DNA from 3 places in the Streptomyces sp. NPDC058045 genome. Region 2 is predicted to be linked to each of the others. Evidence: riboswitches for the same ligand, from Rfam matches in the RefSeq annotation. Region 2 holds a riboswitch; each other region holds the start of a gene.

Region 1 (9,960 bases), on a different contig from region 2:
GGCGACGGTGGTGGTGGTCGCTGTGGGGGAGGGCGAGCCGGAGTTGACGGACGGCTTGGCTCGGCTGGCGGGATCGGGGCGGGTGGACATGCCGGATCTGGAACTTCTGCCCGCTTCGTACGATCTGCCGGGGGCGCGGTTGCTGGATCTGGTGCAGGTCATGGATCAGATCCGGATGGAGTGCCCTTGGTCCTCGCGGCAGACGCATGAGGGGTTGGCGAAGTACGCCATCGAGGAGGCGTATGAGCTGGTGGAGGCGATCGAGGAGGGGGATCGGGCCGAGTTGCGGGAGGAGTTGGGGGATGTCCTGCTGCAAGTCGTGTTCCATGCCCGGATCGCCGAGGACGGACTGCCCGCCGACCGCCCTGACGCCGATGGCACCCAGGCCGGGACCGAGGCCGAGGAGGAGGCCGAGGTGGCGGCCTTCTCCATCGATGATGTCGCGGGCGGCATCGTCGCCAAGCTCATCCATCGCCATCCGCATATTTTCGGGGACGCGGTGGCGCACACCCCGGAGGATGTCCGGGAGTTGTGGCTGGGTGCCAAGGCGGAGGCGAAGCAGCGGGAGTCGGTGACGGACGGGGTGCCGTTGGGGCAGCCGGGGTTGGCGCTGGCGGCGAAGCTTGCCTCGCGGGTGCGGACGGCGGGGCTTGAGGTGCCGCTGCCTGCGGGGAGTGGTCTGGGGTACGAGTTGCTGGCGACGGCGGTGCGGGCGGAGGCGGAGGGGGTCGATCCGGAGGCTGCGCTGCGTGTGGCGGCCCGCGCGTACCGTGATGCGATCCGCGCGACGGAAGCCGCCCACCGCTCCTCCTGAGCCCATCCCCTCCTGAGCCCAGTGCCCCTCCTGGGCCCACCGCCCCCTGGCCCCGTCCCCCCCGGTACCGTCCCCTTCATGCACGACGAGTCCCGTACCGGTCCGCCTTCCGCCCCTGTCCGCTCTCCGGAGTTGTCCGGGTGTCCGGAGTTGTTTTCGTGGGAGTTCGCGGCGGATCCGTATCCGGCGTATTCGTGGTTGCGGGAGCATGCGCCGGTGTTCTGGACGCGGTTGCCGAGTGGGGTGGAGGCCTGGTTGGTGACGCGGTATGCGGATGCGCGGGTGGCGTTGGCGGATGGGCGGTTGAGTAAGAATCCGGCTCATCATGATGAGCCGGCGGACGCGCGGGGTCGTACGGGTATTCCGGGGGAGCGGAAAGCCGAGTTGATGACGCATCTGCTGAATATCGATCCGCCGGATCACACGCGGTTGCGTCGGCTGGTGTCGAAGGCGTTCACTCCTCGGCGGGTGGCTGAATTCGCGCCGCGAGTACAGGAGTTGACGGATGGTCTGATCGATGCTTTCGCGGTGCGGGGGGAGGCGGATCTTATTCATGAGTTTGCTTTTCCGCTGCCGATCTATGCGGTGTGCGATCTGCTGGGGGTGCCGCGGGAGGATCAGGATGACTTCCGTGACTGGGCGGGGATGATGATCCGCCATGGGAAGGGTCCGCGGGGTGGGGTGGCCAGGTCGGTGAAGAAGATGCGGGGGTATCTCGCTGAGTTGATTCACCGGAAGCGGGAGGATCCCGGTGACGATCTGATTTCTGGTCTGATCCGTGCTTCGGATCACGGGGAGCATCTCACCGAGAACGAGGCGGCGGCGATGGCGTTCATTCTGCTGTTCGCCGGTTTTGAGACGACGGTGAATCTCATCGGCAACGGGGTGTTCGCGTTGCTGACGCATCCGGAGCAGCGGGGGTTGTTGCAGTCGGCGCTGGTTTCCGGGGATGCGGGGGAGGCGTTGCTGGAGACGGGGGTCGAGGAACTGCTGCGTTTTGACGGGCCGGTGGAGATGGCGACGTGGCGTTTCGCGCGGGAGCCGTTGGTGCTGGGTGGGCAGCGTATTGCGGCGGGTGATCCGGTGTTGGTGGTGCTGGCTGCGGCGGATCGGGATCCGGAGCGGTTCGAGGGGCCTGAGTTGCTGGATCTGGCGCGGGTGGACAATCAGCATCTGGGATACGGGCACGGGATCCACTACTGCCTGGGGGCGCCGTTGGCGCGGTTGGAGGGCAGGGTGGCGTTGGGGACGTTGTTGCGGCGCCTTCCCGATCTGCGGTTGGCGGTGGATTTGTCCGATCTGCGGTGGCGGGGCGGGTTGATCATGCGGGGTTTGCGGACGTTGCCGGTGGAGTTCACACCGTCCGCTGGTCAGAGGGTTTCTGACGTGCCGTCATGAATGTGATGTGTGCGTTATCGCTGATGCATCGACTTGTGACAGGTGTTCGACCCGGCTACGTTCACTGGTGACCTGGGTGAGTTGTCGCCTTGGTTGTCACCTCTGTCACGCGAAAGGCAATCAGATGCTTTCCGGGAACGGTCGGCACCGCCGCCCCCGCCAGGCCCCTGCTCTCGTCGTCGCGGCGGGGGTGGCCGGCTCCGCCATCGCCATCCCGCTGCTGGGCGCCTCCGGCGCGCACGCGGCGACCGCTGCGACCTGGGATCGCCTCGCCGACTGTGAGAGCGGCGGATCGTGGAGTGCGAACGAGCACAACGGCTACTACGGGGGGCTTCAGCTTTCGCAGAAGGTGTGGGAGTCGTACGGCGGTCTTGATTTCGCGCCGCGGGCGGATCTGGCGAGCCGGTCTCAGCAGATAGCCGTGGCGCAGAAGGTGCTGGCCGACAAGGGGCCGCAGGCGTGGCCGAGTTGTGCGCTGGTGCCGGGGCTCGGCAAGATCGCTGGGGGCGTGGGGGTGGACCCGGGCGCCACCGCCGAGTCCGCTTCGCCCAGTTCGTCCGCTTCCCCCGAGACGTCAGGAGGTTCCGGCGGCTCCGATGACTCCGGTACCGCCAGCGACAAGCCTGAAGCCTCCGGATCGCCGGACTCGTCCCAGTTGCCCGACTCATCCCCCTCGCCGGACTCCTCCGGCTCCACCGATGCCGCCGACCCCGCGGGCTCCTCCACTCCGTCCACCGGTTCCGCAGACAAGAACCACCGCGAAGGCGACACTTCCGACAACTCTCGCCCCGCGGACGGCACTTCGGCCGCGCCCACCGAATCCGCCCCCGCCGAATCCGCCCACCCCTCCGGCGGCCCCACGTCCGCCGACCCGGCCGGTTCCGGCCGCCACCGCGGTGGCGCCGCCGACGAGGGCGGGGCCCGCGACTCGTCCGGCCGCCACGCCTCCCGTGACCAGGCGCATGGCGAGGGAACGGGTGAAACGGATGAAGGGGACGGAACGTACAAGGTGCGTCCCGGGGACACGTTGTGGGCCATCGCGGGTGACCACGGGGTCGAGGGCGGATGGTCCGCGCTGTATGAGCGGAACGAGGGAATCGTGGGGAGCGATCCGGACCTGATCGTGCCTGGCCAGACCCTTGATCTTCGTCTTGAATCGGGCGAAACGCAGCGGTAGTTCGCCACTGGATGCCCGTTTTGGGATCGGTGAGAGATGAGTCTCAGAAGCCCTGATCGTCTTTGAATTTCCCGCCCCGGGCTGCTTACGGTCGAGACCGCTCGCCACCGCGGGCACCCTCGGACGCCCCGCCGAATCCTGCCGGCGTCCGAACGGGAACAGTCGTCGCGTCAAGCGCCGAAGGCAGGAGCGGGGGACCCAAGGTAAGTGCCGGGCCCGGCCGTTGGAGGGCTGAGCGGAGACGCGCAGCCGCCCGACGGAAGGTCAGGTCCGGCTGGGGGTGAAGCCGTGCGCCAGGTCGCACGGCCGGGCAATCCTCCCGGTGGCTCGGAAGCGAGCCCGGGAGACCCACCGGCCCGAACCCGACAGCTCACCTCGCAGGCGTCGGTGAGGGGATCACTTCATGCTGCGTTCCAAGGGCAAGCACCGCCGTCCTTCGAAGACCACCCGGGTCGCCGCGCTCGTCGGTGTCACCGGTGCCGCCGTGGCCGTGCCGCTGATGGCCGCCGGTTCGGCCTCCGCCGCCACCGCCTCCGAGTGGGACCAGGTCGCCCAGTGCGAATCCGGCGGCAACTGGTCGATCAACACCGGCAACGGCTTCTACGGCGGCCTGCAGTTCACCAGCTCCACCTGGGCCGCGTACGGCGGCACCCAGTACGCGCCGCGTGCCGACCAGGCCACCAAGGCGCAGCAGATCGCCGTCGGTGAGAAGGTCCTCGCTGGTCAGGGCAAGGGCGCCTGGCCGAACTGCGGTACCGGCCTGTCCAGCACCCCGTACGGCGGCGGTTCGCAGCAGGCGCCCAAGCCGCAGGCGCCGCAGCAGCAGGCCCCGAAGCAGGAGCAGACCCGCCCGGCGGCGCCGAAGCACGCGGACCGCTCCGAGCACCGTGCGGCGCCCAGCCAGAAGAAGACCGTCGAGACCCCGACCGGCAAGAAGGTCAAGAAGGGCGACGGCGAGTACAAGGTGAAGAAGGGCGACACCCTCAGCAAGATCGCCAAGGCGCACCATGTCGAGGGCGGCTGGCAGAAGCTGTTCAAGCTGAACGACGACATCATCGACGACGCCGACTTCATCTACCCGGGCCAGCAGCTCCACCTGAGCTGAACCACCCCGCGGCGCACTCCATGACCGGCCCTCGCCCCGGCGCGTGACACCCCCCGCACGTGCCGGGGCGAGGCCGTCCGTGTGCGCGCCCCCGCCCCTGCGCCACCAGTCGGAGAGCGCCCGGAATCCAGCCGGACGCCGGTCGGGAAGCGGCCGGAAACCATGTGGACTTTGCCCTGGTTCCGGATCATTCGGGCCTGATTTCGTCCCAGGGGACGGGCGGGCGGCGGACCGACCGCCGCGGGCCGGTTAGGCTCGTGCCGCGGGGCGAGGGCGATCCGGCTCCGACCCCGCACCTCCAGCGTCACATCCCAGAAGGAGATGCTCGTGCCGTCCATCGACGTCGTCGTAGCCCGGGAAATCCTGGACTCCCGAGGCAACCCCACGGTCGAGGTCGAGGTCGGCCTCGACGACGGCAGCACCGGCCGTGCCGCCGTCCCGTCCGGTGCCTCCACCGGTGCCTTCGAGGCCGTCGAGCTCCGCGACGGCGACCCCAACCGCTACCAGGGCAAGGGCGTCGAGAAGGCCGTCCTGGCCGTCATCGAGCAGATCGGCCCGGAGCTGGTCGGCTACGACGCCACCGAGCAGCGCCTGATCGACCAGGCGATGTTCGACCTGGACGCCACCGACAACAAGGGCTCCCTCGGCGCCAACGCCATCCTCGGCGTCTCGCTTGCCGTGGCGCACGCCGCCTCCGAGGCCAGCGACCTGCCGCTGTTCCGCTACCTCGGCGGCCCCAACGCGCACCTGCTGCCGGTGCCGATGATGAACATCCTCAACGGCGGTTCGCACGCGGACTCCAACGTCGACATCCAGGAGTTCATGATCGCGCCGATCGGCGCCGAGTCCTTCTCCGAGGCGCTGCGCTGGGGCGCCGAGGTGTACCACACCCTCAAGAAGGTCCTGAAGAACAAGGGCCTCGCCACCGGTCTCGGCGACGAGGGCGGCTTCGCGCCGAACCTCGGTTCCAACCGCGAGGCGCTCGACCTCATCCTGGAGGCGATCAGGGAGGCCGGCTACGCCCCCGGCCAGCAGATCGCCCTCGCGCTCGATGTCGCCGCCTCCGAGTTCTACCAGGACGGCAAGTACCTCTTCGAGGGCAAGGAGCGCTCCGCCGCCGAGATGACCGAGTACTACGAGGACCTGGTGGCCTCGTATCCGCTGGTGTCCATCGAGGACCCGCTGTTCGAGGACGACTGGGCGGGCTGGAAGGTCGTCACCGACAAGCTCGGTGACAAGGTGCAGCTCGTCGGCGACGACCTGTTCGTCACCAACCCGGAGCGTCTGGCCCGCGGTATCGAGGAGGGCTCCGCCAACGCCCTGCTGGTGAAGGTCAACCAGATCGGTTCGCTCACCGAGACCCTGGACGCCGTGGAGCTGGCCCAGCGCAACGGCTTCAAGTGCATGATGTCGCACCGCTCCGGCGAGACCGAGGACGTCACCATCGCGGACCTCGCGGTCGCCACCAACTGCGGCCAGATCAAGACCGGCGCCCCGGCCCGCTCCGAACGCGTCGCCAAGTACAACCAGTTGCTGCGCATCGAGGAGATCCTCGACGACGCCGCGGTCTACGCGGGCCGCTCCGCCTTCCCGCGGTTCAAGGCGTAACGCGGGCCGCCGCCGCCCGCCGGCGACACCTTGAGGTAGGCCACGTCCCCGCACCCGGTCCCGTACCGTGTGCGGGGACGTCCGCGCGTATCGGGGAGGCGGGAGCAGATGGCCGGAAAGGACCGGGAGGCCCGGGACCGGTTCTCGACCGCGACCAGGCTGCGGCTGCTCGGCGAGCAGACCGCGGCCCGGGTGTACCGCTCCCAGACCCGCCGTCAGGCGCGCCGCTCCCGCCTCACCGGCCGTGCCGCGCTCCTCGCCCTGGTCTTCTGCTCCCTGATCGTCGCCCTCGCCTACCCGATCCGCCAGTACGTCTCCCAGCAGGCCGAGATCGGCGACCTGCGGCGCCAGCGCAACGAGGAGCGCGAGCGGGTCGACGAACTCCGCGACCAGAAGGCACGCTGGAGGGACGACGCCTACGCGGAGCAGCAGATCCGCAAGCGGCTGCATTACGTACGGCCGGGGGAGACCGGCTACACCGTGGTCGGCCCGGAGGGCGCCCGCCTCCCCGGCGCGGACCGGGGCGACCCGGACCGCCCCTGGTACTCCAATGTCTGGGACGGCGTGGACAAGGCGGACCGCTCGGGCCGCTGACCGGCCGCCCGCCCCGGGGACCCGAGCCCGCCGCGGCCCAACCGCCGCCCCGCACCGGCCAGTTCACCCCGGCCTCTCATCCGCACGCAGCCCCACCCACCCCGCACTCCGACAACGAAAGACAGCCCGACACCCATGGACACCCCGCCGCCGCCCACCGAGCGCACCGAGCCGACCGAGGCGGATGTCGCCGCCTTCCGGGAGCAGCTCGGCCGCCCGCCCCGCGGCCTGCGCGCCATCGCGCACCGCTGCCCCTGCGGCCTGCCCGACGTGGTGGAGACCGCGCCGCGCCTGCCCGACGGCTCGCCCTTCCCCACGCTGTACTACCTGACCTGCCCGCGGGCCGCCTCCGCCATCGGCACCCTGGAGGCGGAGGGCGTGATGAAGGAGATGACAGAGCGCCTCGCCACCGATCCGGAGCTGGCCGCCGCCTACCGCGCTGCCCACCAGGACTATCTGCGGCGCCGCGACGAGATCGAGGAGCTGACCGGTTTCCCCAGCGCCGGCGGGATGCCCGACCGGGTCAAGTGCCTGCATGTGCTGGTGGCCCACTCGCTGGCGGCCGGTCCCGGCGTCAACCCGCTGGGCGACGAGGCGATCGCCCTGCTGCCCGAGTGGTGGCGCAAGGGCCCCTGCGTCAGCCCCGCCGACGATGCGACGGCGGAGGACGCCCGATGACACGGGTGGCGGCCGTGGACTGCGGCACCAACTCGATCCGGCTGCTGGTCGCCGACTGCGACCCGGCGACCGGCCAACTCACCGATCTGGCACGGCGGATGGAGATCGTGCGGCTCGGTCAGGGCGTCGACCGCACCGGCCGCCTCGCCCCCGAGGCCCTGGACCGCACCTTCGCCGCCTGCCGCGACTACGCCGCCGTCATCAAGGAGTCCGGCGCCGAGCGGATCCGCTTCGCCGCCACCTCCGCCTCCCGGGACGCGGAGAACCGCGAGGTCTTCGTCCGCGGGGTGCTCGACATCCTCGGGGTGCGGCCGGAGGTGATCAGCGGCGACCAGGAGGCCGAGTTCTCCTTCACCGGCGCCACCCGCGAACTCGCCGGCCGCACCGACCTGGAACGCCCCTATCTGGTGGTCGACATCGGCGGCGGCTCCACCGAGTTCGTCCTCGGCGACGACCGGGTGCGGGCCGCGCGCTCGGTGGACGTGGGCTGTGTCCGGATGACGGAACGGCATCTGGTGCACGGCGGGAAGATCAGCGATCCGCCGCGCCCCGAGGAGGTCGACGCGATCCGCGCCGATCTGGCGGCCGCGCTGGACCGGGCGGCGGAGACGGTGCCGCTGGGCGAGGCCCGCACCCTGGTCGGCCTGGCCGGTTCGGTCACCACGCTCGCCGGGATCGCGCTCGGTCTGGACGCCTACGACTCGGCGGCGATCCACCACTCGCGGCTCTCCCGGGCCCGCGTCGAGGAGATCACCCACCGCCTGCTGGCCTCCACCCACGCCGAGCGCGCCGCGATCCCCGTGATGCACCCGGGCCGTGTCGATGTGATCGCCTCCGGTGCCCTGGTGCTCCTGTCGATCATGGAACGGATGGGTGCGGAGGAGGTCGTCGTCAGCGAGCACGACATCCTCGACGGCCTCGCCTGGTCGATCGCCTGAGCGGTGTCCACGCCCAGGTGAGCGGGGTCCGAGGGGGCGTGCGGGGGCCCCGGTGAGGTGTCGCCGGGAAACTTCGTGAACTTCTTCACAAGGAATGGGGTGAGAAGTCTGGCTCTGCGGGCCCCGGAGTGCGCTCCCTCGGGGGCGAGGCGACCTCGGCCGGGCCGTTCCAGGGGTGCGGGCCGCTCGCGGGAAAGGGGCGGCGGGGCAGTGGTCCACTCCGGGACTTGATCGGGAGCGGCAGCTCAAGAGGGGTCGGCGCGGTCTGAAACGGTGCCGTGGTTCCCTCGTGCCGGGACGAGAGGAGTCAAGCGGGGCGCGAAGTGTAGCACGGGTGTCCAGGGTGCTTGTGAAGGGGCGCACTAAGTACCCCCTCCCGGCGGGTGGATACTCGTTGCCATGAGCACCACGGAGCGTCCCAGGATCCTCGTAGTAGGCGGTGGGTACGTAGGCCTGTACGCAGCTCGTCGCATTCTGAAGAAGATGCGCTACGGCGAGGCGACCGTCACGGTCGTCGACCCGCGCTCGTACATGACGTACCAGCCCTTCCTTCCCGAAACCGCCGCCGGCAACATCTCGCCCCGGCATGTCGTCGTCCCGCTGCGACGTGTGCTGCCGAAGGCGGAGGTGCTGACCGGCCGGGTCACCTCCATCGACCAGGACCGCAAGGTCGCCACGATCGCCCCGCTCGTCGGCGAGGCGTACGAGCTGCCCTTCGACTACCTGGTGATGGCTCTCGGCGCGGTCTCCCGCACCTTCCCCATCCCCGGTCTCGCCGAGCAGGGCATCGGCATGAAGGGCGTGGAGGAGGCCATCGGCCTGCGCAACCACGTCCTCGAACAGCTCGACAAGGCCGACTCGACGCATGACGAGGAGGTCCGCCGCAAGGCGCTCACCTTCGTCTTCGTCGGCGGCGGCTTCGCCGGTGCGGAGAGCGTCGGCGAGGTCGAGGACATGGCGCGCGACGCCGCCCGCTACTACACCAGCGTCTCCCGCGAGGACATGCGCTTCCTCCTGGTCGACGTCGCCGACCGCATCCTCCCCGAGGTCGGTCCCAAGCTCGGCGAGTACGGCCGCAAGCACCTGGAGAGCCGCGGCGTCGAGATCTACCTCAAGACCGGTATGGACTCCTGCGTGGACGGCCATGTGGTGCTGAACAACGGCCTGCAGGTCGACTCCGACACCATCGTGTGGACCGCCGGCGTCAAGCCCAACCCGGCGCTGGCCCGCTACGGTCTGCCGCTCGGCCCCCGCGGCCATGTCGACACCTCCGCCACCCTCCAGGTGCAGGGCACCGACTACATCTGGGCCGCCGGCGACAACGCCCAGGTGCCGGACATCGTCGCCCGCAAGGCCGGCGACGAGAACGCCTGGTGCCCGCCGAACGCCCAGCACGCGCTGCGCCAGGCCAAGGTCCTCGGCGACAACGTGATCTCCGCGCTGCGGGGCTTCCCGCAGAAGGAGTACAGCCACGCCAACGCGGGTGCCGTCGCCGGTCTCGGCCTGCACAAGGGCGTCGCGATGATCGTCTTCGGCAAGATGAAGATCAAGCTGAAGGGCCGCCTCGCCTGGTACATGCACCGCGGCTACCACGGCATGGCGATGCCGACGTTCAACCGCAAGATCCGCGTCCTGGCGGACTGGACCC
Region 2 (9,960 bases):
CTCCCCGGACTTCGCCGTCATCCACCCCGGCAGCCCCGTCATCATCGACGACGTCGCCACCGGCCTGGGCCTGGCACCGGCCGACACCCGGCACTCCAGGGAACTCCTCGCCGAGGAGGGCAACCGCGGCGGCCCCAGCATCCTCGGCATCCTGGAGCGCTTCCACAACACCCCGCCCGCCGACGGCGATTCAGGGGTGGCCGTCGCCTTCAGCCCCGGCTTCGCCGTCTCCGCGCTCCGCGGCACCTGGCGGAACTGACGGCGCCCGGCGCGGAGTCGATGGGCCGGGGCGGAACCTCCAGTGGCCACCCCCGCGGACCGCTGCCCCCTGTCCCGCACCCGGCCTGGCCTGGGGGACTCCCCTGACTCCCCCGGCCCAGGCCGATCGTAGAGCGGACCGCTCGCCAGTTCGAGGATCATCTCGCACGGTGATCTGCGAGGGCGGTTTCACCGCGCACAGTGACGACGGCCACCTCGACCCCTACAAACCCGTAGGTAACCGGTATCGTCGCAGGTCCGGCGCCATTGGGCCATAGCGGACCCGCTCACCGGAGAGGAACACCCTCGGGGCGCCGGGACGGGAGTGGGGCAGCGGTGGACGGCGGCGGGACGCGGCACGGCGGTGGCATGGACGCCGCCGGGTACGGCGGGCGCCGTGCCGAGGACCTGCTCCGGATGAACCGGCTGGCCCGCTCCGGCGGCAGCAAGGGACTCCTGGACTGGCTGGTCCGGCGCACCGGCGGCTGGGCCGCACTGCTCACCCCCGACGGCCGGGAACTCGCCCGGCATCCCCCGCACGACCGGGCCGAGGACGGGAAGGCGGCGGAACTGGCCGCGGCCGCCGCCCGCCGGCTCACCGACCGCGGACTGCGTTCCGTCTCCCTCGGCGGTGGCGGCCGCACCGCCTTCCTGCTGCCGCTGGACGCGGCCGCCGACCCGGACACCGGCGCCCCGCTGCTCGCCCTGGTGATCGGCACCCCGATACCGGCGGGGCTTCCCGTACTGCTGGCCGATCTCACCGTGCCGCTGGGACTGTGCTGGACCAGCGAGCGCGCCCAGGAGCAGCGGCACCGGGTCGAACTCGCCGAGGCCCGCAACCGCGAGGCCGTCCTGCACCTCCTGATGACCGGCCAACTCTCCGCCGCCCGCCGCATAGCGGGCGCCCTCCGCCCCCAACTCCCCGACCACGCCGCGCTGTACGTGGTGCGCTGCCCGCAGCCGCGGCGGGACGCGGTGATCGAGGTGTGCCGGCGGCTGTGGCAGGGCCGGGCCTGGGTGGTGCGCTGCCCCGTCTACTCCCACCATGTGATCGTCATCGCCCCCTCGCCGCCCGACCGGGCCGCGGAACCACTGGACGCGGAGATCACCGAGGAGGCCGCGGACTGCGTGGTCGGGGTCAGCCACCCGGTGCCGCTGGTCGACATCGCCACCGGCTACGCGCAGGCCTTCCACGCGCTGGCGGTCGCCGGTGAACAGGCCGGGCGGCGGGCCCGGTTCGGCAGCGGCGGCGATCCCGCGCTGCTCGTCGGGGCGGCCGGCTCGCGCTGGGCGGACGAGCTGCTGGCCCCGCTGCGCGACCATGTGCCGCGGCGTGGCCAGGACCCCGACGGGCAGGAGTTGGCGGCCACCCTCTCCTCGTGGCTGTCGTTCTCCTCCCGCGCGGTCCGCCAGCTGAAGATCCACCGCAACACACTGGCGGTACGGCTGCGGCTGGTGGAGGAGCTGGTCGGGCTGGACCTGGCGCGGCTCGGCGACCAGGCGGCGCTGGCCCTCGCCCTCCGGATCCGCGCCACCCCGGGCAGACCCCACCCCGCCACCGCCGGCGACGGGCCCGCGCCGGTCCTGGACGATCTGCTGGCCCGCCCCGAGTTCGCCGCCTGGGCCGCGGAGGAACTGCGGCCGCTCGACGAGCCCGCCGGGGCCGCACTGGCCGCCACCCTGCACTCCTGGCTCCGCCACAGTGCCCATCTGCCGTCCACCGCCGCCGAGTTGGGCATCTCCGTGCCCGGCGCCCGCAAGCGCCTCACCCGGCTGGAGGCGCTGCTGGAACGCTCGCTGCTGCACAGTCCGAGCGCCCGCCACGACCTGTGGCTGGCCTGCCGGGCCCTCGATCTCGCCCGCCCCGCCACCGGCCGGACCGCGCCCCCGGGACCCTGACGACGATCGGCGCCCCCTTCACCGCCGCGTGTGCCGCGGTGGGAAGGGGGCGCCGGTCGGGCGAGGGGACGCCGGTTACTGCCGTCAACGGGCCTGTCAGTAGGGGCCGTTGACGTTGTCGATGGAGCCGTAGCGGTCGGCGGCGTAGTTGCACGCGGCCACGATGTTGGCCACCGGGTCGTAGCTGTTCAGGGAGGTGCCCGGCACGTGGTACGCCTGGAAGGTCGGGTCGATCACCTGGAGCAGGCCCTTGGAGGGCGTGCCCTTCGCGGCGTTGGAGTCCCAGTTGTTGATCGCCATCGGATTACCGGCGGACTCGCGGATGATATTGCGGTAAATGCCGTTGTAGGAACCGGGAATGCCATGCTGCGCCATGACATCCAGGGATTCCCGGATCCAGCCGTCGAGGTTGTTGCTGTAGGTCTTCGCGGCAGCGGTGACGACCTTGCTCTTCGTGGCGGTGCGCGGGGCGCGCCGTTCGGAGCGGTTGGCGCGGTTCTTGGCGGCGGAACGCTCGGCCTTCGCGGAGCTTTCGGCCTTCTTCGGGGCGGACTTTCCGGCGCTGGGCGCGGCGGCCTTCCCACCGATCGTCAGCTTGAGTCCGGGGTGAATGAGGTTCGGATTTCCGCCGACCGCACGGCGGTTGTCCTCGTACAGCTTGTGCCAGCCGCCGCGTACCGAGTGCTTGTGGGCGATCTTCGAAAGCGAATCGCCGTGCACCACCGCGTAGATGGTGCCGGCGGACTTCGCCGCGGCGGTGTGGGCCGCGGTGTGCTTGACGCTGACCTGCGGTGCGGACGGGGTGGCGGATGCCGTGTCGACGGTGACCAGCGGCAGGACGAGTGCGGCACCACCGGTGCCGGCGACGGCCAGGGTGCGCTTCAGCGAACGGATCCCGGCACGGCGGTGCTTACCCTTTGCGGGCATGGCGAATTCCTCTCCGGCGCCTGCGAGGTGAGCTGTCGGGTTCGGGCTGGAGATGCCCGGCCGTATGGACGCACACGGCTTCACCCCAAGCCGTTCCGCAATAGAACGGCGACTTACCTGGTTCCCCCGCTCCTGCCCGTAAGTGATCGGTTACGGATTCCGGTCGGCGGCAGGATTAGGCGTTCCGTCCGGAGTTCCGTGACCGTAAGCGAGACCGATCCGGGCGAACAAGTCCTGAATTCGCAGCACAATGCGCGGCAATGATCCAAAAAGGAAAGATCGCTTTTTCCACTTCCGGGCACTTGCTTCAACTTTGCATCCGGGAAAGGAAGATGACGGCCCGCCGATTCCACCACCCCTCGACCACCGCCCACTCCCCCGTGACCCATCTCACGACCCCGACCAACACCGCGCATCACCCAACAACGGCCATGAGCCCACAAGTTACCCGGATAACCCAGACTGCACACTTACCCCATCAATGCCCTAAAACGCCCATACAACGCATAGCCTGACATGGCACATGTAATCGCACGCAACGGGGCCGCGTCCCCGAAGCCGCCCTGCCGGTACGGGTGTTCATGTAGGCCGCACCGGGAGCAAAAACCCGTTGCGCCCCTCCCGGGCAGGGAGGGGCGCAACGGTTACGGATGCCGGATACGGAGTCCGGATGCCGGGCCGGTCAGGCGGCCGCTTCGGCCTTTTCGGTGATGTGGCGCAGGACCTCGGTGAGGCCGGTCACCACCTCGGCGTCGTCGCCGGGGTGGAGTTCGGCGAAGCGGGTCACCGAGCCGGGGATGGACAGCTTGGCGCCCTCCAGCACATGCGCACCGGCCACCCCCAGCGACTTGCGGGCGTCGTCCTGCGCCCACACCCCGCCGTACTGGCCGAAGGCGGTGCCGACGACGGCGGCCGGGAGACCGCTGAGGGCGCCGGCGCCGAAGGGGCGGGACAGCCAGTCGATGGCGTTCTTGAGCACGGCGGGCATGGTGCCGTTGTACTCGGGGGTGAAGAGCAGGACGGCGTCGGCCCGACCGGCGGCCTCACGCAGCTTGGCGGCGGCGGCCGGGACGCTGCCCTCGATGTCGATGTCCTCGTTGTAGAAGGGCAGTTCGGCCAGGCCCTCGTAGAGGGAGATGTCGACGCCCTCGGGCGCGTTCTTGACGGCGGTCTCGGCGAACTGGCGGTTGTGGGAGCCGGCGCGGAGGCTGCCGACGAGCGCGAGGATGCGTATGGACATGGGGGGACTCCTGAAGGCAAGGGCGTCATCGATACGCGCGGGGGCGTCCGAGGACGGATCGGTGGGTAGGGCGGTAGGGCGGTGGAGCGTGCGGATAAGGGGACTGCGGTACGACGGGCGGGCCGTCCCCGGGGCGACGGCTACCAACCGGACCGAGGTCCGTTTAAAGTTGTAGCACCTATCCGGACCACGGTCCACTTAATCCCGGAAAGACGTTACGCTGGGTTCATGACCGGCCTCCCACCGCCCCCGCCCGGGTCCGGCGCCGCACCGTCCGGCCTCCCCGTGATCCCGCCCGGCGGCGAGAGCCCGTTGCGCGCGGACGCCGCCCGCAACCGCAGCCGCCTGCTGGAGGCCGCGTCCCGACTGGTCACGGAACACGGCGCCGCCCAGCTCACCATGGACGCCGTGGCCACCGCGGCCTGCGTCGGCAAGGGCACCCTCTTCCGCCGCTTCGGCGACCGCACCGGCCTGCTGCTCGCCCTCCTCGACCACCGCGAGATCCAGCTCCAGACCGCCTTCCTCACCGGCCCGCCCCCCGTCGGCCCCGGCGCCCCCGCCGCCGAGCGGCTCCATGCCTTCGGCCCCGCGGTGCTGCGGCACGAGCGGGACCACAACGACCTGGTCCTCGCCACCCGCACCGACCCGCTGCGCAGCCTCACCGTGCCCGCGACCCGGCTCCGCCTCTCCCATCTGGAGCTGCTGCTGCGGGAGGCCGGGGCGGCCCTCGGCGACACCCTGCTCCTCGCGCACACCCTCCTCGGCGCCCTGGACCCGGCCCTCGCCCACCACCTCATCCATGAGCGCGGCCTCCCCCTGTCCCGCCTGGAGGCCCACTGGCACACCCTCCTCACCCAGCTCGGCGTCCCCGGCGACACCTCCGACTCCGGTTCTCCACAGGGGAGTTGACCGCTCCACCGCCCTCCGAGTTCAGCCGGAACGTCCGCCGCCGAGCCCGGTCAGCGCCGCCGCCTGTGCCGCGCCGCTCTCGCCGAGCACCTCCGCCACCGTCTGCGCGGGCCTGACCTCGGCGAAGGTCACCGCTCCCGTCTCGTCCAGGACGAAACCCCAGACGGCGGGCCGCGGCAGGCTGTTGTAGTGGAAGTGGGTCGAGAAGTAGTAGGCGCCGGTGTCATAGAGCGCGACGAGATCGCCCGGCGCCAGCTCCGGCAGCTCCCGCCCCCGTGCCACCAGGTCACCCGCGAAGCAGCACGGCCCCGCCACGTCCTGCACCAGCTCCGGCGTGGTCTTCGGCCGCCCCTCCGCGTCGAAGGCGCCGACCCTCAGCGGCCACGCCTCGGGCACGAAGACGGTACGGGTGGCGATCTGCGCACCGGCGTGCGTCACGGCGATCCGCCGGCCGCCCGCGGTCTTGGTGTACTCGACATGCGCCGCGATCAGCCCCTGCTTCGCCAGCAGCGACCGGCCGAACTCGGTGACCAGGGTGTACCGCCCGTCGAACAGCCCCGGCACCGCCGCCCGCAGCATCCCCGCGTACTCGGCGAAGCCCGGAGTGGCCTCGTCCGAGGCGAAGTTGACCGGCAGACCGCCGCCGATGTCCAGGGTGTCCACCTGCTGCCGCCCGGCCTGCGAGTTGACCTTCTCCGCCAGCTCGTACGCGGCCCGCACACCCTCCGCCATCAGCTCCAGCGGCACCCCCTGGGAACCGGTGTGGGTGTGCAGCCGGGTCAGCCAGGGGCGGGTGCGGTAGGCGTCCAGCACCCATTCCTCGGCGCCCGGATCGCGCAGTGCCACGCCGAACTTGGAGGTGGCGGTCGCCGTGCTCATCGCGCCGATGGAACCGGTGCCGACCTGCGGATTGACCCGCAGGCCCACCCGCGCGCCGCCCGTCCCCAGCTCGGCCACCAGGGCGTCGATCCGGGCCAGCTCCTGCGGGTTGTCCGCGTTCACGGCGATGCCGTGGGTGAGGGCGTCCCGCAGCTCGGCGGGGGTCTTCGCCGGGGAGTCGAAGACGATCCGTTCCGCGGGCACCCCGGCCGCCCGGGCCAGCGCCAGCTCCCCCGGGCTCGCCACCTCGGCGCCCACCCCCTCCTCGTCCAGCAGCGCGAGCACCGGCACCAGCGAGGCCGCCTTCACCGCGAAGGTGTGCAGGACGTCCGTCCCGGCGAACGCCTCCCGCAGCGCCCGGACCGCGCCCCGGATCCCGTCCACGTCGAGCAGCCCGAGCACGGAGGCGTCCGGGCCCACCAACCCCCGTTCCACGGCGGCCCGTACGGCTGCTTCCCGGCGCGCGGCGGATTCCGAAGCCATCAGAGCCATGAGGGGTGACCTGCCTTCGTGGGGGTGCGGGGGACCACCTCACTGTGCGGCGCGGCCCGGCGCGGTGTCTGCGTGCCCGGCGACGAAGTCGGGGCGCACCGGCTGTGCGCCCGCACAACGGCGGTCCACTCCCCCGCCGGCCATGGTGCACGGCCACCAGCCGGACCCCCGTTCCATGGTGCGACCGCACAGCGACGGGCGCGAGCAGGCGGGAGCGGCCAGGCGGGCGCGGTCCGCGGTCAGCGCAGCGGGATCAGCCCGGCGCGGCGCAGACCCAGCTCCGTCAGCAGCCGCACATCCGGATCGGACAGCTCCAGGCCGAACAGCTCCCGCACCCTGCGCAGCCGGTAGCGCAGGGTGTTCGGATGGATGCCGAGCTGCCGCGCGGTCGCCGAGGCGTCCCCGAAGAACACCAGATGCGCGGCCACCGTACGCGGCAGATCGGTGCCGAACTCCGCCTCGTACGCGAGGAGTTCACCCACCGCGCCGCTCGCCGCCGGGCTCAGACCGCCCACCGCGTCCAGCACCCGCAGTACGTCGAGCGCGGGCCGCACCTCCTCCGCGGAGGCCACCTCGGGCGTCCCCCGTTCCCGCAGGACCCGCAGCACCAGGGCGGCGCCCGCGCGGGACGCGGCCGCCTCGGTGAGGTCGGTGCCCGGTGGCCCGACGGCGACCAGCGGCCGTACCCCGGCGCCCCGCAGGACCGTCGCCAGCTCGCGGCCGAAGCGGGCCGCGGCACCGGGTGCCGGATCGGTCAGCAGGACGTCGAGTCGGTCCCCGTCGCGGTGGCCGAAGGCCGGGGTGTGGTGGGCGGCGGCCCGCAGCGACGCCAGATGCAGGGCGCGCTCCAGGGCCTCCGCCGCCGGTGCCGGCTCGGCCGCGGCGACCGCCAGCACCACACACGGCGCCCCCGGCTCGACATCGAGCGCGGCGGCCTGCGCGGACGCCTCCGCCGGCCCCTCCAGCAGGGCGCGCACCGCCTGGCGGCGCCGGATGGCGGAGGTCCTGGACCGCAGCCGGTGGTGCAGCAGATGCGGGACGGCGGTGGCGGCCGCCTCCCGCAGCGCGTCCCGGGCGCGCGGCGGCAGCGGCTCCCCGTCGGCGGCCGCCCACAGCGAACCGAGGATCTCGTCACCGGCGCGCACCGCGATGGCCAGCCGCTCCGGGAACCGGCCGTCCGCGGGCCGGTGCACCGCGTCCCCGCTGGCCCACAGCGTGCCGAGAAAGCCGCTCTCGGCCAGCTCCGCCACCCGCCACTCGGGCACCCGGCGCCCCAGGATCGTCAGCCGCCGCAACGGGTCCGCGGTGTCCGCGGTGGGCGAGTAGGCCAGTACGTTCGACTCGGGGTCCTCGATGGTGAGGGCGCCGCCGACCAGCGCGGCCAGCGCCATGGCCAGCCCCGGCAGATCACCCAGCGCCACCTCCGCGGCCCGCTCCGGCGGGGCGGCGCCGCGGGTGAGCGCGGCCCGCAGCAGCCCGATCAGCTCGCCCCAGTCGATCCACGGGGCGCGCGTCAGCAGCGCCGTCGGCGACTCGGCGGCGGCGGCCCGCAGCCGCTCCCCGACGCCCTCCGCACCCCGCCGCATCACCAGCGCGGCCGCCCCCGACCGCGCCGCCGCCCGCAGTACGTCGGCGGCGCCCGGTGCGGAGGTGTCCACCCCGACAGCGACCAGGATCCAGCCCCGGGCCTCCCATGTCTCCCCCTCGTCGAGCACCCCCACCCCGCGCACCGCCACCCCCAGCCCCCGCGGCGCCCGCACCACCTCCACCACATCCACCCCGGCCACCCCGAGGACCTGCCCCAGACCGGGCGGACCGCCGGGCGTATCAGCGGGCGTACCGGCGGCGGTGGACGGGGCACCGGACAGGTCGGAGGACATGCCCCCCACTCTGCCATCGGGCACTGACAGCGGCCGGGCGCACAGAGAACACGGGGCGGGGGCCTCCCCGTGGGTGGCGCCCAGCACCCGCAGTCCGCCGACCGGCACGGTCACCTCGGTGGCGCTGAGGGTGAGCCGGTCGGCCCGGCCGGGGACGCGGTCGGGAACGCGGTCGCGGCCTGCGGGCGGGCCGGAGCGCCCCCGGCCGAGTCCGTCGCGCGCTGGCCGCCGTACACGAGGAGGGCCCAGGCCAGGCACAGGAAGGCGGCGGTGTGCAGGAGTGCGCGGACGATGTTCCAGGTGACCCATCTGGACTCGAAGTCGCCCCGGACGGCGGCCAGTTGGCCGATGCGGTCGGGGTCTCCGGCGGCGGCGAGCCGGTCGTTGAGCGGCACATTGATCCCGCTGGTGACAAGGAACGCGACCAGGTAGAGCGCGAGGGCCGCGATCAGCCAGGGCAGCGCCGCCCGGCCCTGGCCGCGCCAGGAGAGCACGGCCACCAGTACCAGCAGGGGGATCGCGCCCATGAAGAGGACCATGAAGAGCGGGCTGACGATGGCCTTGTTGATGTTCTGCATTGCCTCGACCAGGGTGCGGTCGGAGGAGCGGCCGAGGCCCGGCATCACGGAGTAGGCGAAGGCAGTGAAGAGTCCGGCCATCAGCCCGGTGCAGAGGGTGGCGGCGAGCAGTGCGGCGGTCTGGAGTTGTCTCATGGCTTCCGTGTCGGTCCCGGCCGGTGCCCGGCGACGGCGTCATCCGCCACAGCCTCACCGCCGCGACCGCCACCGGCAACTCCCTTGCCGGTAAAGCCAGTCGGCCCCACCACAAGGGAGCCGGCTCAGGCGCAGAAGTCGGTGAGGGTGGCGGTGAGGATCGCGGTGAGGCGGTCCAGGGAGGCGAGGTCGACGTACTCGGTGGCCGCGTGGGCGCCCTCGCCGTCGGCTCCGAAGAGGAGGCAGGGGATACCGGCCCGGTCCAGGAGGGCGCAGTCGGTCCAGAACGGCTCGGCGCGCACCACCGGCGGATGGCCGAGGGCCTGCTCGGCGTGGTGGGTGAGGGTGCGCACGATCGGGGAGCCGGGGTCGGCCGCGAAGGGTTCGCGGTGCAGGCCGCGGGTCAGCCGGTAAGCGAAGTCCAGGACGTTCGCGGCGAGTTGGCCGAGGATGCCGGTCAGTTCGCGCTCCACGCTGTCCGCGCTCTCGCCGGGGACGGTACGGCGTTCCAGGGTGATGCGGCAGCGCGCCGGATAGGTGGAGGGCTCCTCGCCGCCGTGGATGACGGAGGCGTGTACGGTGCCCGCGCCCAGCATCGGGTGCCCAGGAACCTGCGCCAGGCGCCGGCCCCACTCCTCCAGGGCGACCAGGAAGTGCCCGGCCTTGGCGATGGCGTCGACGCCGAGATCGGGCCGTGAGCCATGGGCGGCGCGCCCCTCGATCTCCACCTCGAACCAGGCGAACCCCTTGTGCGCCAGGGTGA
Region 3 (9,960 bases), on a different contig from region 2:
GCCCGCACGGCGCAACCCGCCCTGCGCACCCGCCGATCCCGCGGCACGCTGCCAGAGGGCATCGGCGGGCCGCACCGGTCCGCCACCCCTACCCGGAGGTGGAGATGACGACGGCACGGCAGCACCCACGGGTGCGTCTCGGGCAGGCCCGAGGCCCTGGTGCACCGCTGGTGCTGCTGCTGGTGCCGCTGCTGGTCTCGCTGCTCGCCTCCTGTGGCACCCTGCCCGGCGCGAGCACCACCGCCCACGCCAAGCCCGTCGGGAACGGCGACTTCCACCACCCCGGAGTCGTCGTCAGCAAAGCCCAACTCGACACCGCACGCGACCGCGTCAACGCCGGCAAGCAGCCCTGGCTCTCCTCCTACCTCGCCATGCGCGACAGCAAGTACGGCTCCCTCGCCTACCGGGCCACCCCCTTCGCAACCGTGCAGTGCCCACCCGACACCCGCCCCGGACACGGCTGCGTGGAGGAACGCCAGGACGCCGTCGCCGCCTACACCCAGGCCCTCCTCTGGTACATCACCCGCGACCGGCAGCACGCCGCCAAAGCCGAGCAGATCATGGACGCCTGGTCCGCCGAGGTGAAACGGCACACCGACGGCAACGCCGGACTCCAGACCGCGTGGGCCGGCTCCACCTGGGCCCGCGCCGCGGAGATCGTCCGCCACACCGGCGCCGGCTGGCCCGAGCCCCGGGTGCACCGCTTCGAGACCATGCTGCGCACCGCGTACCTGCCCGAGGTCGACAAGAAGGTCCCCGACTACAACGGCAATTGGGACCTCGCCATGACGGACGCCGCCATCGCCATCGCCGTCTTCCTCGACGACCACCGCACCTTCGACACCTCCCTCGCCCGCTTCAAGTCCCGCGTCCCCGCGTACTTCTACCTCTCCTCCGACGGGAAGAGCCCCAGGACGGTGCCCGGCAGCAGCTCCCGCACCCCGCGGCAGATCGACACCTACTGGTTCGGGCAGAACGTCTACGCCGACGGCCTCGGGCAGGAGACCTGCCGCAACTTCATGCACGTCGGCTACTCGCTCGCCGCCACCGGGCATATCGCGGAGACCGCCTGGCACCAGGGCGTCGACCTGTACTCCGGGGTGAAGGACCGGCTGAAGGCCGCCCTGGAATTCCACTCCCGCTACCAGCTCGGCGCCCGCGCCCCCGGCTGGCTCTGCGGCGGCAAGGTGGAACGCACCCTCGGCCCCGACCTGGAGGTCGACGCCAACCACCTGGAGAACCGGCTCCATCTGTCGCTGCCGCAGACCGACAAACTGAACCGGAGGACCCGGCCCGCCGGCACCGACGACCTGTTCGTCGCCTGGGAGACCCTCACCCACGACGACAGCCCCGGGAAGTGACCTGCCGGGCGCGATGTGCGCGGCACCCCGCGAATGGCGTACACTTCAACTCATCGACGCGGGGTGGAGCAGCTCGGTAGCTCGCTGGGCTCATAACCCAGAGGTCGCAGGTTCAAATCCTGTCCCCGCTACTGAAGGCCGAGGGGCCGGAACCAGAAAATGGTTCCGGCCCCTCGGTGCGTTCCCGGCCGGACCCCGTAGACCGGTCGGACCGCACGGGTCGCCGGGTCGGCCGCGGCGGGAGAACCTGTACGGGGCGCCGCAGCGGGCGCGAGGCGGCGGGAGACGCAGGTGGGCCAGCCAATATCAGACGAGAACGGGCAGCCCGGCCCGGTGCCCCACACGGCCAGCCGCCTCCTCACCGAACAGAACTTCGTCCGCGCCCTGCCGGTGCTGCTGATCGCCGTGTCGGCCCTGGTCGTCGCCGTGGTGCCGGTCCGCTACAGCGTGGTGCCGGTCCTGGTGGCGCCGCCCCTCGTCGCCGCCACCTTCTACCGGCTCCGCGGCACCGTGCTCATCGGACTCGCCTCCCTCGCCATCATGATCGTCCGCCGCCTCGACGTCGGCGACATCGCCCAGACCCGCGGCGTCAGCGGGATCGCCACCTTCCTCGTCGTCAGCCTGCTCGCCGTCCTCATCAACCGCGAAGTACGCCGCAGCGACGCCCTGCTCGCCTCCTCACGGCAGGTCGCGGAAGCCGCACAGCGCGCCGTACTGCCCGCACCGCCGGCCCGCCTCGCCGGCCTCGACATCGCCGCCCGCTACGAGGCCGCCCAGGCGGAGGCCTTCATCGGCGGCGACTTCTACGCCGTGCAGGACACGCCGCACGGCATCCGCATCGTCCTCGGCGACGTACGCGGCAAGGGCATGGACGCGGTCGGCGCCGTCGCCGTCGTCATCGGCGCCTTCCGGGAGGCCGCGGAATGGGAGAACACCCTGGAGGCCGTCGCCCGCCGACTCGACCGGGCCCTCAGCCGGGACGCCGTCCTGCGCTACGGCGACGAACCCGCCACCGGCCCCGGCCGGGACGCCGCCCTGGAGAGCTTCGCCACCGCCGTCCTCGTCGAGATCCCGCACGGCGAATCCCGGCTGCGGCTCCTCAACCGCGGCCACCCCGACCCGCTGCTCCTCGCCGTCGACGGCAGACTCCGCGAACTGCCGCCCGCGGAGGCCGCGCTCCCGCTGGGCTTCGGCGACCTCGGCGGCCGGCCCGACCGGTCCACCGAGACCGACTTCCCGCCCGGCGCCACCCTCCTCCTCTTCACCGACGGCCTCACCGAGGCCCGCGACCGTCACGGAACCTTCTACGATCCCGTGACCTTTCTCACCGGCCGCGTCTTCCGCACCCCCGGCGCCATGCTCACCACCCTCGTCGAAGACGTCCGCCGCTACACCGGCGACGGGTCCACCGACGACCTGGCGCTACTCGCGGTACGCCGCCCCATCACCCCGTGGACCGGCCCGGAGGGCATCCGGCCGCGGTGAAAGAGCCGCAGGCGAGGCCCGCGTTACCAGGGGTGACCGTGCGACGCCGCTGCGCACCGGAACTGAGCACCCGTCAGAAGCGCGCACTTCGCGGAACGCGGTTCAACTCGGCCGCATCCGCCCGCAGGTGCCCCGAAAAGTCCGCTGCCCCGCCGTCAACGATCAGCCGGAACGGCTTGGAATCGAACCCCCTCGTCTATTAACGTTCGATAACGCAGCGCGGTCGTCCCAGCCGTCACCAGCGTCGGCTCCGTGCGCACGCGCCGAATCCCGCAAGGGAACCGGGGAACCACCAACTTGGGGTGAATCCGGCCTCCTTCCCTGCCTGTGTGAAGGAAGCCGGTAGGAGACCTTCCTGCTCCGAACCCGTCAGCTAACCCGGTAGGCGAGAAGGAAGGAAAGGAGCACGCCCCCGTGGCGTCCAACCGCCCTGCCCCCGAGCCCCGTTACGCGCCCCACCCCCACGGCGCCTTCCCCGACGGGTTCGACCCCTACGGCAGCACCCGCGCCTTCACCGTCCCCGCCCCCCGCGGCGCCTACCAGCACCAGGGCGCCTACCAGGACCAGTGGGAGGCGGAAGGCCACGGCACCGCCTACTTCGACGCCTACCCGGGCCCCGAGCAGCCCGAGGCCGAGGACGACTATCAGGAGTGGAACCCCACCGAGGACACCGTCCGCCCGGTCCGCGGCCGGCACCGTGTCGCCAAGCAGCGCGGCGGCCTGGCCCGTTCCTCCACCGTCCTCGGCGTCGGCGTGATCGCCGCGGTCGGCGCCGGCGGCATAGCCTCCGCGCAGGGCAAGCCCCCGGTGAGCGTCTCCGTACCGGACCTGTCGACCGTCACCGACTCCCTGCCCGACGCCAAGTCACTGCCCGGCGTCGGCTCCCTGATCTCCGACGACTCCGGCGACGAGACGACCACCCAGGCCGCACCGCTCACCGGCGCCGGGCTCACCACCACCGACACCGAGGACGGCACCACCGACGCCGGTGAGGCACTGCGCAGCCGCATCCTCCAGCAGGCCGAGCAACAGCAGGACCACGCCTCGTCCGCCGCCGCTGCCGCCGCCCAGGACGCCGCCGCGCAGAAGGCCGCCGAAGAGGCCGCCAGCCAGCAGAAGAAGGCCGCGGACGACATCAAGGCCAAGAAGGAGGCGGCGAAGAAGAAGGCCGCCGAGGAGGCCGCGAAGAAGCGGGAGCGGGAGCGCCTCGCCAAGCTCGCCAAGAGCTTCAGCCTCCCCGCCGTCTCCTACACCCTCACCTCGCACTTCGGGGACCCCGGCGCCATGTGGTCCTCCGGGCACCACACCGGCCTCGACTTCGCCGCCCCCACCGGCACCCCCCTCAAGGCCATCCACACCGCCACCGTCAAGGAGGCCGGCTGGGCCGGCGCCTACGGCTACCGCACCGTCCTCGAACTCGATGACGGCACCGAGCTGTGGTACTGCCACCAGTCCTCGCTGAACGTCAGCGCCGGGCAGAAGGTCACCACCGGCGACACCATCGGCCGCGTCGGCGCCACCGGCAACGTCACCGGCCCCCACCTCCACCTGGAGGTCCACCCCGGCGGCGCCGGAGCCATCGACCCGCTGGGCTGGCTCCAGAACAAGGGCATCAACCCCTGACACCCCACACCCCGGCGGCCCTGGCGACACCCCCCCGACGCCAGGGCCGCCGGCCTGCGCCCGCCCCCAACACCCGCCCGCGCAAAGCCCGTTCAGGCACCGCCCGTTCCCGCACCGCCCGGGTACCGCTGCGGGGCGGGCGGCTGCGCGTACGGATTGGGATACGGGTGCTGATACGGGAGCGGAGACGGGTGTGCGTACGGGTTGAGGTGGGGGTGGGGTGCGGTGCGGGGGTCCCAGGCGGGCCAGGGGCCCCACGGTGGGACGGGCACCGGGGCCGCCGCCCGCGCCGCGTACTCCAGGGCCGGCCCGGCCACCGCCCGCCGCGACCACAACTCGTGCAGCAGCGCCCGCTCCCGCGCCGCGTAGTCGGGCCCCGGACGCCCGGCCCGCCGGGTGCGGTGCCGCAGAAAGGCCAGCGAGGTGGCGTACGCCTCGTACTCGGACACCGTGCGTGCGGCGGGGCGGCCGCCGCCCGGGGTGTGCCGCGCCCGGTCCCGCGCCAGCCGCCGGGCCCGCATCGAACCCAGCGCCCACGGCTCCTGCGGACCGAGCCAGCCGGCCCGTGTGTAGGCGGGGAGTTCGGTGCGGACGGTGCGCAGTTCCCGCTGCCGGGTCCACACCACCAGCCAGGTCACCACGGCGAACACCGGCACCATCAGCGCCGCGTACACCGCGACGAAACCGTAGTCGCCCAGCTTGGGTGAGCTGTTCCAGGCGGCGTGCAGGCCCATCGCCAGCAGCAGTCCCGCGGCGGGTGGCAGCAGCCGGCGGGGGAGGGAGCGGGCGGAGGCGGCGGCCAGGCCGAAGCCGATGCCGGTGAGCACGGTGAACAGGGGGTGCGCGAACGGCGACATGACGATCCGCACGAAGAACGTGGCCGCGGTCAGCGAGGACAGTCCGCTGTCCCCGGTCAGCCGGTCGCTGCCGAAGGCCGTACCGAGGTAGAGGACGTTCTCGGTGAAGGCGAAGCCGGAGGCGGAGAGTCCGGCGATCACCGCGCCGTCGACGACGCCCGCGAAGTGGCGTCTGCGGAAGAGGAACACCAGCAGGACCGCGGTCGCCTTGGCGGACTCCTCCACCACCGGCGCTATCACCGTCGTCCCCCAGGTGCCGGCGCGTGAGGGGTCCGCGGTGGCGGTGGCGATCCAGTGGGTGGCGAAGCTGTTGGCGACGATCGCGATCAGCGCCGCCGCGCAGGCCCCCCAGGAGAACGCGAAGAGCAGGATCCGCCACGGCCCCGGATCGACCCGGTCCAGCCAGCGGAACGAGGCGATCAGCAGCGGCACCGGCAGCACCGAGAGACCGAGCCCCACCAGGAAGCCCTCGGTGCCGGTCTGCTCCCGGACCAGGGCCAGGATCACCAGCCCCGACAGGGCGAGCAGCACGCTCAGCGCCGAGGCCCGTATCGCCCGCCGCTGCCACCAGTGCGGACACCCTCCCGGTACCGTCCGCGTCCCCGGTGGCACGGCCCGCGTTCCGGGGGACGGCCGGTGGCCCTGGGGCGGCGGGAGCGGGGGTCGTGCGGACACGTGCTCGACGGTAACCGGCGCGGGCCGCACGGCGCGACGCCGACCGAACCTCCGGAGCCCGGCCCCCCGAACCGTCAGCGGCGCCGGAACAGCAGATCGTGCACCGGGTGCCCCTTGTCGAGGCCCTGCCCTTCGAAACGGGTCAGCGGCCGGAAACCGGGACGCGGCGCGAACCCTCCGTCCGCCGCCGTGTTCACGAACGAGGGGTGCGCCGAGAGCACCTCCAGCATCTGCTCGGCGTACGGCTCCCAGTCGGTGGCGCAGTGCAGCAGGGCGCCGGGCCGCAGCCGGGCCGCGGCCAGCGTGAGGAACTCCGGCTGGATCAGCCGCCGTTTGTGGTGCCGCTTCTTGGGCCACGGGTCGGGGAAGTAGACCCGCAGGCCGTGCAGCGAGTCCGGCGGCAGCATCTCCTGGAGCAGGATCACCGCGTCGCCGTTCGCCACCCGGATGTTGTCCAGCCCGTTCGCCTCGGCGAGGGCCAGCAGATTGCCCTGGCCCGGGGTGTGCACATCCACGGCGAGGATGCCGGTGCCCGGGTCGGCGGCCGCCATCTGCGCGGTCGCCTCGCCCATACCGAAGCCGATCTCCAGGACCACGGGCAGCCCGCCGAACAGCTCCGCCGGATCCAGCACCCTGCTGCCGTCGACGTCCAGGCCCCAGGCGGGCCACAACCGGCGCAGCGCCTGCTCCTGACCGAGCGTGACCCGGCTGCGACGCGGCTGGAAGCTCCGGATCCGCCGCTCGTACCGCGACCCGGCAGGATCGGCCGCCGGCCCCTCCCCGGGCGCGAACATCCGCCCCTGCACGGGACCTCCGCCCTCCCGGGCGGGCACGGCGGACGCGGGAGGCTCGGGGGACTCGGGTGCTTCGGCGGGAGCCGGGCCGCGGGTCTGGTCGGCGCCAGCTTCGGGCGTTTCTTCGTAGGCCACAGTGCCCCCGATTCTACGATCCGGCGCGCACCCGCCGACGGGGGCGGAGGACGGGCCGGACCCCGCGCGAGGGAGGCGTCCCGTGGTCTACGGCGGAGGCGGCCGCTCGCCCGTGCCGGCCGCGGGGACGGGTGGGGTGCCGCGGGGCCGGTGGCGGGCGAGGAGCCGTAGCGCGCGGTCGGCCAGCTCCCGGCAGAGGGGCAGCGCCGCGGACGGTGAACTGCCGCCCAGCAGAAGGACGGTGCGCGGCCCTTCCTCGATACGCACGTCCCCGCCAAGACCCCCGTCCCCCGGCACACCCCCGGCCGCGGCGGCGGAAGGCAGCAGCCGCGCCACCGCCGCCCGCGCCTCCGCCGAGTACGCGGGCACCCCATCGCCCTCGGCCCCGTCGAGCGCGGGCAGCACATAGACCGCGGGGTACAGGGACCCCGGGGCGGGCAGCGGGGAGACCGGGCCGCGGACCCCGGCCACCACATATGCGGTACGGGCGGGCCGGGGGAGCGGCGGGGCAGCGGGCCGCGCCACCATGTCCGTGCAGTCGATCAGGACCCGCGCCCGGTGCACGGCACCCTCGGCGGTACGGACCGCGACGCCCCGCCCGGCCGGGCGCTCCACCCGCACCACCCGCTCCCCGTGACGCACCTCGGCGCCGCAGTCCGCGGTGAGGCGGCGGGCCACCGCGGCGAGATCGCAGAGCCCGGCCGAGGCCACCCGCAGCGCGGCACGACCTCTGATCTCCGGCTCGTACGTGGTGAGTTGGGACCGGCCCAGCTCGGCCACGGGCAGTCCGAGGCTGCGGGCGCGCTGTGCCAGGGCGTGCAGCCGGGGCAGTTCGGCCCGTTCACCGGCGACGACCAGCTCACCGGTGGCCGCGAAGGGCAGACCGTGCTCGGCGCAGAACGCACGCAACTCGACGGCACCCCGCACCGCGCACCGCGCACCGAGCGTGCCCGGCCGCTCACCGACCCCGCTGTGCACCAGGCCCGTCCGCGGCCCGCCCCCGGGCGCGGGCTCCCCGGTGAGCACGGTGACCTCGGCACCGGGCGCGGCCCGGCGCAGCGCACCGGCCACCGCCGGACCCAGCAGCCCACCACCCACCACCAGTACGTCCCGCATCGCCACCACCTCCCGGCCCCGATACTGCACCGTGCCTCTGACAGTGCGGACAAACCCGGGCCGTCGACCCGGTGCACGGAACCGGTCGGGCGGGCGCGAGGCTCAGGCCGGGGTCATCAGCAGCGGCCGGGCACGTTCCAGCAGCTCCACCACGCGCGGCTCGTCACCGTACGGCTCCAGCCGGTGCAGCAGGTCCCGGACGTACTCGGTGGTGCGCGCCGAGGAGATACGGCCCGCGACCTCCACCGCCCGCACCCCCTGCTCGCAGGCCGCGTCCAGATTCCCCGACTCCAGCTCGGCGACGGCGGACACCACCAGCCGCAGCCCGTGCGAGCGGACGTACTCCTCGGTGGGCCTGGACAGGGCCTGCTCGGTGAAGCGCCGCACCTGCCGTGGCGCCTTCAGATCCCGGTAGCACTCGGCGGCGTCCGCGGCGAACCGGTCGTACGAGTAGAAGCCCAACCAGGACGGGTCCGGGTCGCCCTCGCGGGAGCGCTCCAGCCAGCCCTCGGCGGAACGCAGCGCACCGCCCGCGGCGTGGGCGTCACCGGCGCGGGCATGGGCGCGGGCCTCGACCAGGCGGAAGAAGCTCATGGTGCGGGCGGTGGCCAGACCGCGGTTGCGTTCCGCCGCGGCCTGCGCCAGATCCACCCCCTCGTCACCGAAGCCGCGGTAGGTGGCCTGGAGCGACATGGAGGCCAGTACATAACCGCCGAGCGGTACGTCCGCGGCGGCCCGGGCCAGCCGCAGCGCCTGGATGTAGTAGCGCTGCGCGGCTTCCTGCTGCCCGGTGTCGAAGGCCATCCACCCGGCGAGCCTGGTCAGTTCGGCACTGGCCCCGAACAGGGCGCGGCCCACCTCGTCCGAGTACGAGCCGAGCAGCAGCGGCGCCGCCTCCACCCGCAGGCACTCCGGCACCATCGACGAACGCCAGTCGCCACCGCCGTACTTGGAGTCCCAGCGGCGGGCGTCCTCGGCGGCCTCGCGGAGCTTGCGCACATCGCTGTGGCCGACCTTCTGCGGGGCGCCGCCGCTGCCGTCCGCAGGACCGGCCTCACGTTCCACGGAGCTGTCGGCCGGGGTTATCAGCCAGCGGGAGGCGGGAGTCGCGTAGGCGCTGACGGCGAACGACCCGGCCAGCGACTGCCAGATGCCGCCGGAACCGGCCCGGCGGCCCGCCAGGTCCAACCGGTACAGCTCCGTCGCGGACTTCACCGCCGAGGCCACGTCCCGAGGGAAGGCCAGGCCCACCTCGGGCGCCGGATCGGCGTCGGCCAGACCGATCTCGTGCAGCGGCACCGGCCGCCCCAGCTTCTGCCCGATGGCGGCGGCGATCAGATGCGGCGCGGCACCCTGCGGCACCATGCCCTTGGAGACCCAGCGGGCCACCGACGTCTTGTCGTAACGCAGGGTCAGACCGCGCTGCGCGCCGAGGTCGTTGACCCGGCGGGCGAGACCCGCGTTGCTTATCCCCGCGAGGGCGAGAACGGTGCCGAGCTTCTCGTTCGGCCCGCGTTGCTCCCTGGACATACGTCACCCCTCGGCACGGACGGCTGCCGCGGCGGGGGTGGCCCACGCGGCACGGTGCCGTGTCCTCCCGCAGTGTCCCGGGCGCCGGCTCGTCCGCCGCACGGGCCGGGCACGACGGGGTGCCGCACCGGCTGCAAGGGCACCTGTCCGAGCCCCCGGGTATATGCCACCGCGAAAACACAGGCACACCCAGGGTAGTTCGGCGCTTCCCATGCGTTAAGAGGCATAGTTCCGGATGGCGGGATTGCTCCCGTACGGTTGCCCGCCGCGCGGGGTGTGCTCCCGGCGTGTGGCCGTGCGCCCGCCTGTGCGCTCTCGTGCGCGCCGCACGGGCGCGCTTCGATGAGGGGCGTGGGTCGGCCCGCTTGCCCAGGCTCCGGCGGG

The links. A riboswitch is a leader RNA that binds a small molecule or an ion and turns the genes downstream of it on or off. The one in region 2 is predicted to bind cyclic di-AMP.
Region 1: it holds a riboswitch for cyclic di-AMP, as region 2 does, so the genes downstream of both, ACFVST_RS08920 (transglycosylase family protein) here and ACFVST_RS15995 (transglycosylase SLT domain-containing protein) in region 2, are expected to answer to the same signal.
Region 3: it holds a riboswitch for cyclic di-AMP, as region 2 does, so the genes downstream of both, ACFVST_RS24695 (M23 family metallopeptidase) here and ACFVST_RS15995 (transglycosylase SLT domain-containing protein) in region 2, are expected to answer to the same signal.

The regions. Positions count from the first base shown of each region.
Region 1 is NZ_JBHVRR010000010.1:24,411-34,370, reverse strand. Features, by position in the region: gene ACFVST_RS08935 (MazG family protein) at 1-814, shown strand, start outside; gene ACFVST_RS08930 (cytochrome P450) at 893-2,212, shown strand; gene ACFVST_RS08925 (transglycosylase family protein) at 2,337-3,389, shown strand; cyclic di-AMP (ydaO/yuaA leader) riboswitch at 3,555-3,788, shown strand; gene ACFVST_RS08920 (transglycosylase family protein) at 3,793-4,494, shown strand; gene eno (phosphopyruvate hydratase) at 4,816-6,102, shown strand; gene ACFVST_RS08910 (septum formation initiator family protein) at 6,211-6,696, shown strand; gene ACFVST_RS08905 (DUF501 domain-containing protein) at 6,832-7,374, shown strand; gene ACFVST_RS08900 (exopolyphosphatase) at 7,371-8,312, shown strand; gene ACFVST_RS08895 (NAD(P)/FAD-dependent oxidoreductase) at 8,712-9,960, shown strand, end outside.
Region 2 is NZ_JBHVRR010000022.1:71,475-81,434, forward strand. Features, by position in the region: gene ACFVST_RS15985 (PhlD) at 1-259, shown strand, start outside; gene ACFVST_RS15990 (helix-turn-helix domain-containing protein) at 628-2,157, shown strand; gene ACFVST_RS15995 (transglycosylase SLT domain-containing protein) at 2,254-3,084, opposite strand; cyclic di-AMP (ydaO/yuaA leader) riboswitch at 3,089-3,243, opposite strand; gene ACFVST_RS16000 (NAD(P)H-dependent oxidoreductase) at 3,767-4,324, opposite strand; gene ACFVST_RS16005 (TetR/AcrR family transcriptional regulator) at 4,553-5,233, shown strand; gene ACFVST_RS16010 (diaminopimelate decarboxylase) at 5,255-6,595, opposite strand; gene ACFVST_RS16015 (PucR family transcriptional regulator) at 6,844-8,484, opposite strand; gene ACFVST_RS16020 (DUF1772 domain-containing protein) at 8,595-9,197, opposite strand; gene ACFVST_RS16025 (ArgE/DapE family deacylase) at 9,323-9,960, opposite strand, start outside.
Region 3 is NZ_JBHVRR010000053.1:12,645-22,604, reverse strand. Features, by position in the region: gene ACFVST_RS24710 (alginate lyase family protein) at 105-1,361, shown strand; tRNA gene ACFVST_RS24705 (tRNA-Met) at 1,419-1,492, shown strand; gene ACFVST_RS24700 (PP2C family protein-serine/threonine phosphatase) at 1,653-2,846, shown strand; cyclic di-AMP (ydaO/yuaA leader) riboswitch at 3,098-3,249, shown strand; gene ACFVST_RS24695 (M23 family metallopeptidase) at 3,261-4,469, shown strand; gene ACFVST_RS24690 (PrsW family intramembrane metalloprotease) at 4,562-5,938, opposite strand; gene trmB (tRNA (guanosine(46)-N7)-methyltransferase TrmB) at 6,076-6,795, opposite strand; gene ACFVST_RS24680 (FAD-dependent oxidoreductase) at 7,018-8,046, opposite strand; gene ACFVST_RS24675 (MFS transporter) at 8,149-9,576, opposite strand.